2 linked regions of the Phenylobacterium montanum genome follow. The protein of the gene in region 2 interacts with the protein of the main gene of each other region in a pairwise test. Links are inferred from orthologs where the notes say so. Each region holds a gene or a part of one and is shown on either strand. Other genes may lie near its edges.

Region 1 (3,598 bases), 260 kb from region 2 along the record:
GAGCACCTTGATGCTGTCGGCGCCGTAGTCGTCGGCGCCGTTGGAGGGATCGTAGGTCTCGGGGGTTTGGTCGGTCATTCGTCGTCCACAATGGCGAGACTGGCGGCGTCCACATGAACGCCCTGGGCTCGCCCCTTCAGGTCGCTAAACAGCGCTTCTTCGGTCCCGGTCAGGAAAGCCTGCAGGCCCAGCGCCTCGATTTCATCGAAGAGGGCCGCACGCCGGAGCGGGTCCAGGTGCGCGGCGACCTCATCGAGCAACACTACAGGATTCGGTGCGGATTTCGCACCCGAAAGTCGCGCAGCCTGGGCCAAAACCAGGTTCAAAATCAGGGCTTTCTGCTCACCCGTGGAGCATTCGGCGGCCGGGCGGTCCTTTTCCCGATGACGGACGGAAAGATCGGTGCGGTGCGGGCCGGTCAGGCTGCGCCCGGCGGCGGCGTCGCGTGGGCGCCCGGCCAAGAGCGCGCGGGCGATCTGGGCCTCGATCTCCTCGGTTGGCGCGCCCGCGAGCGCCATCTGCTCGAAGGGGCCGGTAAGGTCCAGGTCGGCCTGGGGAAAGGGCCGGTCGGCCCGGCCGTCGATCTCGGCCTTGAGCGCGACGAGGGTGCGGACGCGGGCCTCGGCCATCCGCGCCCCGGCCTCGGCCAGGCGCGCTTCCAGCGCGGTCAGCCAGTCGGGGTCCGGCCCCTCCTCGGCCAGGAGCCGGGCGCGCTCGCGCAGGGCCTTCTCGTAAGACGCCGCCTGGGCGGCGTGGCCGGGCTCGGCGGCGAACACCAGTCGGTCGAAGAAGCGCCGCCGCTCGCTGGCGCCCTCCAGGAACAGGCGGTCCTGCTGCGGGGTCAGCCAGACCAGGCGCAGGTGATCGGCCAGGCGACCGGGCATCGCCGGCTCGCCCTGGGCGCGGACCAGCCGGCGGGCCGCGCCGGGGGCCTCGGTCCCCGTGCCCAGGCGGACCGGCTCCTCAGCGGGGTCGCTCTCGACCTCGGCCGCGACGGCCCAGGCGCGGCCCGCGGCCTCGCCCGGCAGGCGGCGGCCGATCTCGGCGATGGCGGCGTTGCGCAAGCCCCGCCCGGCCGACAGTAGGCTGACCGCCTCCAGAAGGTTGGTCTTGCCCGCCCCATTGGGCCCGAACAGATAGACCGGCCGCCCGTCCATGGGCAGGGCGGCGCGCTCATAGCCGCGGAAGTCGGTCAGGGTCAGCTGGCGCAGGACGGCGCGGGTCATGGCGTGAGGGGCGCAGGGCCCCTCCCCTTGGGCAGGGGTTCTACACGCGCAGTGGCATCAGGACGTACTGCACGTCCGCGTCCACCGGGTCCAGGACCAGGGTCGGCGAGGCCGGGTCGGCGAAGCGGAACTCGGCGGTCTCGCCCTTGATCTGGCCGCAGACGTCCAAGAGGTAGCGGGCGTTGAAGCCGATCTCGAAGGGCTCGCCGTCGTAGTCGACCTCGATCTCCTCGACCGCCTGGCCGGCCTCCATGTTGCGCACGGTGAGCACGATGCGGCCGCTTTCGACCGTCATCTTCACCGAACGGCTCTTCTCCGCCGAAATGGTCGCCACCCGGTCCACCGCCTGGGCGAACAGGGCGTTGTCGACGGTCAGGATGCGGGTGTTGTCCTTGGGGATCACCCGCACATAGTCGGGGAAGGAGCCGTCGATCACCTTGGAGGTCAGGGCGGCGCGGCCGAAGGCGAAGCGCACCTTCTGGGCCGAGACCTGCAGCTCGACGGTCTCGCCGGCGTCTTCCAGCAGGCGCCGGGCCTCTTGCACGGTCTTGCGCGGCACGATGACGCCGGGCGCGCCGACTGCGCCTTCGGGCGCCAGCATCTCGGCCAGGGCCAGGCGGTGGCCGTCGGTGGCCACGGCGCGCAGCTTGGTCACCCCGCCGTCGACGACAGTGTGCAGGTAGAGGCCGTTCAGGTAGTAGCGGGTCTCCTCGGTGGAGATGGCGAAGCGGGTCTTGTCGATCAGCCGCATCAGGTCGACCGTGTCGATGCTGAGCGAGCTGGACAGGCCGTCCGAGGACATCACCGGGAAATCGCCCGCCGGCAGCACCGGCAGGTTGAAGCGCGAGCGGCCCGCCGCGATGGTCAGGCGTGGGTCTTCGCCGCTGTAGCGCAGCTCGACCTCGGCCCCTTCCGGCAGCTTGCGGACGATCTCGTAGAGGGTGTGCGCGGGCGCGGTGATCTGGCCGGGCTGGTCAACGCGGCCGGGCGTCTCGTCGATGATCTCCATGTCGAGATCGGTCGCCGACAGCGCGAGCGCATCGCGGCTGGTGGACAGGAGCACGTTGGAAAGGATGGGAATGGTGTTGCGCCGTTCGACGACGCTCTGAACATGCCCCAGCGCTTTCAGCAGAGCCGCGCGCTCGATGGTAAGCTGCATCTGGACGTCCGAATCTGCGGCCGCGGACGGCGATTCCTTCCTCCGCGACCCTTTAAAGGGGAGGGGAGATTAACTGAAAAGCAACGCCGGGGAAGAGGGTTCGGGCGGCGCAAAACCAATTCGGCGGAAGGCCGCCGCTTCGCCAGGCGCCCAAAGCCAAGCAAGCCCCTTCCCCCGCCGTTCGGACGGAAGAAGGGGCTCGTCGTCCGCCCAAGGGGGGTGGCTTCAGCCCCGCAGCTTGCGGGTCAGGACTTCCAGGTCGCGGGCCAGTTGGGGGTCTTCCTGGCGCAGGGCCTCGATGCGGCGCACGGCGTGCAACACGGTGGTGTGGTCGCGCCCGCCGAAGCGCCGGCCGATGTCCGGCAACGAGCGCGTGGTCAGGGTCTTGGCCAGCCACATGGCCGCCTGGCGCGGACGGGCCACGGCGCGATTGCGACGTTCCGAGATCAGGTCGGCCTGCTTCATGCCGTAGTGCTCGGCCGCCGCCTTCTGGATGTCGTCGACGGTGATGCGCTTTTCGGCGCCGCGCAGGTGGGGCCGAAGGATCGCTTGGGCCTCGTCCAGGTTCAGCGCTTCGACCCGCTCGCCCACCCGGGCGACCAGGGTGTTCAGGGCGCCTTCCAGCTCGCGCACGCTGTCGGTGAACCGGTCGGCCAGGAATTGCAGCACCTCGGGCCGGGCGTTCAGGCCAGGCTGGCCCATCGGCCGGCCGAGCTGGACCAGTTTGCGCTCGAGGATGCCGAGGCGAAGCGTGCGGTCGGCCGGCTCGATACCGCAGACCAGACCCGCCTGAAGGTGCGAGCGCAGCCGGGCATCCATTTCGGTCAGGTCGTTGGGCGCCCGGTCGGCGGTGAACACCACCCGGCGGCCGTCCTGGGTCAGGGCGGCGAGGGTATGATACAGTTCCTCCTGGCTCGACTGCTTGCCGGCGATGAAATGCACATCGTCGATCAGGAGCAGGTCGGCGGCGCGCAGCTCGTCTTTGAAGGCCGGGCCGGTGCGGTCCATCATCGCCCGCACGAAGCTTTGCAGGAACCGCTCGGCGGTCAGGTAGATCACCTTGCGGCCGGGCGAGGCGCGCATGGCCTCCCAGGCGATGGCGTTCAGAAGGTGCGTCTTGCCGAAACCGTAGGGGCCATGGAAGACGACGGGGTTGAAGTGGCCGTCGCTCCAGCAGGCTACCTTTTTCGCCACCGAGTGGGCGAATTCGTTG
Region 2 (3,767 bases):
TACCCTTCCGCCGCCGCCAGTTTCCACCGCACCCGCCCGCCGCGGTCGGTGCGGAGGCGGCCCCGCAGCACGATCTGGCTGGCCTTGTAGGCGACGCCTTCGACGAAGGAGGCCGAGGGCTCGATACTGACTTCGCTGGCGTCGCTGCGCAGCCACCAGCCGCGGCTGGAGGGGCCGCGGAGGAGCACGCTGCGCTGGTCGCGGCTGACCAGAGCCGAGACGTCAGGGGGCAGGTGGAAGCGCACGGCCACCGCCGCCGACTGGGCCTGGGCCTGCTCGGCCGGGATGAAGCGGTCCTCGCCGCGCAGTTCGCCCAGGGCTTTGTCGAGGAACAGGCGTCGTTCGTGGGTCAGGCCGGTGGCCGCCAGCCAGCCGGTGTTGCCGACCTCGACCCAGATCCCGGCCTCGTTCTCGCGGCGATGGCAGGCTATCTGGCCGGCGACCCCGACCAGCCGGGCGCCCAGGGCCTCGGCCAGATAGCCGGTGAGGGGCGCGACCGGGCCGGCCTCGCCCAGGGTCACGGTGGAGGCGGCCTCGGTCTGGCGCCAGGGGCCGGGGCGGTGGCTGCGCGGGCTCCAGCCGCAGTTGGCGATCAGCCGCTCGCGCCCGCAGACCACCTCGATCGCGCCCACCTGGTCGCAGGCGGCGAGGCTCCAGGCGCCGCTGGCCGGGGCCCCGACATCCATCAAGACGCTCATGCCGGGGCTGGTCAGGCGCTGATAGCCGCTGAAGGGGGCGTCCCGCTGCGGTTCGGCCTTGGCGGCGGGGGTCTCGTGGGTCAGGGCGGCGGCGATCCGCGCCGGGGTCGAGGACTCGCCGCCCTGGAAGGCGCCCAGGCGTCCGTCGGGCAGCGTGAAGAAGCGCGTCGCGCCCGACAGGCGGTCGATGGCGCGCGTGGCCCGCTCCAGCGGCGCGTGGCCGGTCTGCGACAGGCCATCGTCGAGGGCCAGCAGGTCGAGCAAAAGCTCCAGCCCCGCCTCGGGCGAGCGGGTCATGTGGCCGCCGTCCGGGGCCACGGCCTTGGCCAGGGCCTGGTCCAGCCGCGGCAGGGCCCGGATGTAGATCGCCTCGCCCGCCGGCCCCGCCAGGGCGATCCCGGCCACCGCGGCGGCGTTCAACCGCTCGGCGGCCCGCGGCGGCTCGTCCTTGAGCCTGAGGAGGTGGCGGGCCTGGCGCGCCACGCTGTCCGAGAGCTGGCCGATCTCGAAGTCGGAGGCGCCGGCCAGCATGGCCCGGCCGGCGCAGGCCAGGTTGAACACCCGCCGTTCGGCCAGGTCGGCGCGCCAGGAAAAGGGGTTCCAGCGGCCGAACACCCGCTTCCAGTCCAGGGTCAGGCGCAGGGCTTCGCGCGCGCCGGCCTCGCCGTGGGCCATCAGGTCGACAAGCCAGTCAAAGCTGTGCAGCCGCTCGGCGAAGGCCAGGCTGGGGCTGGGCCGGTTCCAGGGATCGCCGCCGGGGCCGAGGTCCAGGGTCTCGCCGGCCAGGTCGAAACGGCCCTGCAGCAGCGCCTCGCCGCGCTCGCGGGTCGCCGGGCGGGCGTTGTGGGGCTGGATGGCGAAGCCGAGGGGCCTGGGCCCGGACAGGCCCGACTGGCCCATGGGCGTGGCGCGCCACTCCGCGCGCGCCTGGCCGGCCAGGGCGCGCCCCACGGCCGGAAGCCACAGCCGTGTCCGCTCGCCCGCCATAGGTAGGGGCCTAGCCTCCCCTCAAGGCGCGGATATTGTCCGCATAGGCCGCCGGCCCGCCGCGGAAGACGGCGGTGCCGGCCACCAGGGCCGTGGCGCCGGCGTCGACGCACAGCCGCGCGGTCTCCGGCGTGACCCCGCCGTCGACCTCCAGCTCGATCGGCCGGCGCTCCTTCTCGATCATGCCGCGCAGGCGCTCGATCTTCCTCAGCTGCGAGGTCATGAAGCTCTGGCCGCCGAAGCCGGGATTGATCGACATGACCAGGATGTGGTCGACCTCGTCCATCATCCATTCGATGGTCTCGGGCAGGGTCGAGGGGTTGAACACCACCCCGGCCTTGGCCCCCAGCTTGCGGATCTGCTTCAGCGAGCGGTTCAGGTGCGGCCCGGCCTCCGGATGGATGCTGATCAGGTCGGCGCCGGCCTGGCGGAACGCCTCCAGATAGGGATCGGCCGGGGCGATCATCAGGTGCACGTCGAAGGGCAGCTTTGAGTGCGGGCGCAGGGCCTTCACCACGTCCGGGCCTATGGTGATGTTGGGCACGAAGTGGCCGTCCATCACGTCCACATGCACCCAGTCGGCGCCGGCGGCCTCGATGGCGCGCACCTCCTCGCCGAGCTTGGAGAAGTCCGAGGCCAGGATGGACGGGGCGATGATCGGGGGTCTGCTCATGAGCCGGAGTTAGCGCGCGGCGCGGGGCCGGCGCAAGCCGCCGGCGCCATGCAAACGCCTGAGGCGGGTTCCGGTTGAAATCCCGCTTGGCGAAGGCGGGTGAATGGCGGTCAGATAGACCCACAGACATACACGGGAAGGACGCCGCATGAGACTGACCAAGCCCCGCATCGCGCCCGTGGCCGAGGGCGACTGGACGGACGAGCAGCGCGAACTGGTGGCGCCCATGGCTGACCGCGGCGCGATCCTCAACATCTTCCGCACCTTCCTGAACAAGCCGGCGGCGATGAAGGGCTTCCTGGGGTGGGGAAGCTACATCCTGTCGAAGAAGAACAGCCTGCCCGCCCGGGAGCGCGAGATCGTGATCCTGCGCATCGGCTACCTCTGCAAGGCGGGTTACGAGTGGACCCAGCACGTACCGATCGGCCAGCGGGCGGGCCTGACCGACGCCGAGATCGCGCGCATCAAGGCCGGCGCCGACGCGCCGGGCTGGAGCGCGGCCGACGCCGCCCTGATCCGCGCCACCGACGACCTGCACCACCAGCAGTTCGTCACCGAGCCGTCCTGGGCGGACCTGCTCAAGCACTTCGACCAGGGCCAGGCCATGGACCTGGTGTTCACCGCCGGCCAGTACACTCAGGTCTCGATGCTGCTGAACAGCTTCGGGGTGCAGCTCGACGAGGGCCAGACCCTCGATCCCGACCTGAAGGGGTTCTGACCGTGGCCGGGCGGCTCGCGGGCAAGGCCTGCCTGATCACCGGCGCCGGCCAGACCCCGGGCGAGACCGTCGGCAACGGCCGGGCCATGGCGCTCCTCTTCGCACGCGAGGGGGCGAAGGTCCTGTGCATCGACCGGCGGCTGGAGAGCGCCGCCGAGACCGTGGCCATGATCCAGACCGAGGGCGGCGAGGCGGCCGCCTTCGAGGCCGATGTCTCCCGGGACGGCGACTGCGCCGCCGCCGTGGCGGAGGCTGGGGCGCAGTTCGGGCGGCTGGATGTGCTGGTCAACAATGTCGGCATCGGCGGGCGCGGCGACGGGCCGGCGCACCGGGCGGACGAGGCCGCCTTCGACCGCATTCTGGCGGTGAACCTGAAGTCGGCCTTCCTGATGATCCGCCACGCCATCCCGGTGATGCGCGCCCAGGGCGGCGGGGCGATCGTCAACATCTCGTCCCTGGCCTCGATCGCGGGGGGAAACCAGGTGGCCTACGAGGTCTCCAAGGCGGGCATGAACCGGCTGACCACCAGCGTCGCCAACGCCAACGCGGCCCACGGCATCCGCTGCAACGCCATACTGCCCGGCCTGATGGACACCCCCATGGCCGTGGCCGGCATAGCCAACGCCCGCGGCGAAGACCCCGAAGCCGTCCGCGCCGCCCGCAACGCCCGGGTGCCGCTGAGAGGCAAGAT

Evidence for each region. The genes of interacting proteins can lie anywhere in the genome.
Region 1: the proteins of rpe (region 2) and dnaN interact in binary tests that used the Escherichia coli proteins (3 or more experiments, as listed by UniProt). The link is inferred for Phenylobacterium montanum from one-to-one orthologs.

The regions. Positions count from the first base shown.
Region 1 is NZ_CP073078.1:3,230,303-3,233,900, reverse strand. The notes cover bases 327-3,155. They hold dnaN (DNA polymerase III subunit beta), read right to left. Parts: upstream 2,386-3,155; coding sequence 1,267-2,385; downstream 327-1,266. Other genes in these bases: dnaA (chromosomal replication initiator protein DnaA), read right to left, coding at 2,611-3,155; recF (DNA replication/repair protein RecF), read right to left, coding at 327-1,226. Also shown: gyrB (DNA topoisomerase (ATP-hydrolyzing) subunit B), read right to left, coding at 1-78; more of recF, read right to left, coding at 75-326; more of dnaA, read right to left, coding at 3,156-3,598. UniProt on the Escherichia coli protein: Confers DNA tethering and processivity to DNA polymerases and other proteins. Acts as a clamp, forming a ring around DNA (a reaction catalyzed by the clamp-loading complex) which diffuses in an ATP-independent manner freely and bidirectionally along dsDNA.
Region 2 is NZ_CP073078.1:3,485,301-3,489,067, forward strand. The notes cover bases 528-3,525. They hold rpe (ribulose-phosphate 3-epimerase), read right to left. Parts: upstream 2,359-3,525; coding sequence 1,696-2,358; downstream 528-1,695. Other genes in these bases: KCG34_RS15655 (heparinase II/III family protein), read right to left, coding at 528-1,685; KCG34_RS15665 (carboxymuconolactone decarboxylase family protein), read left to right, coding at 2,507-3,076; KCG34_RS15670 (SDR family NAD(P)-dependent oxidoreductase), read left to right, coding at 3,079-3,525. Outside these bases: more of KCG34_RS15655, read right to left, coding at 1-527; more of KCG34_RS15670, read left to right, coding at 3,526-3,767. UniProt on the Escherichia coli protein: Catalyzes the reversible epimerization of D-ribulose 5-phosphate to D-xylulose 5-phosphate.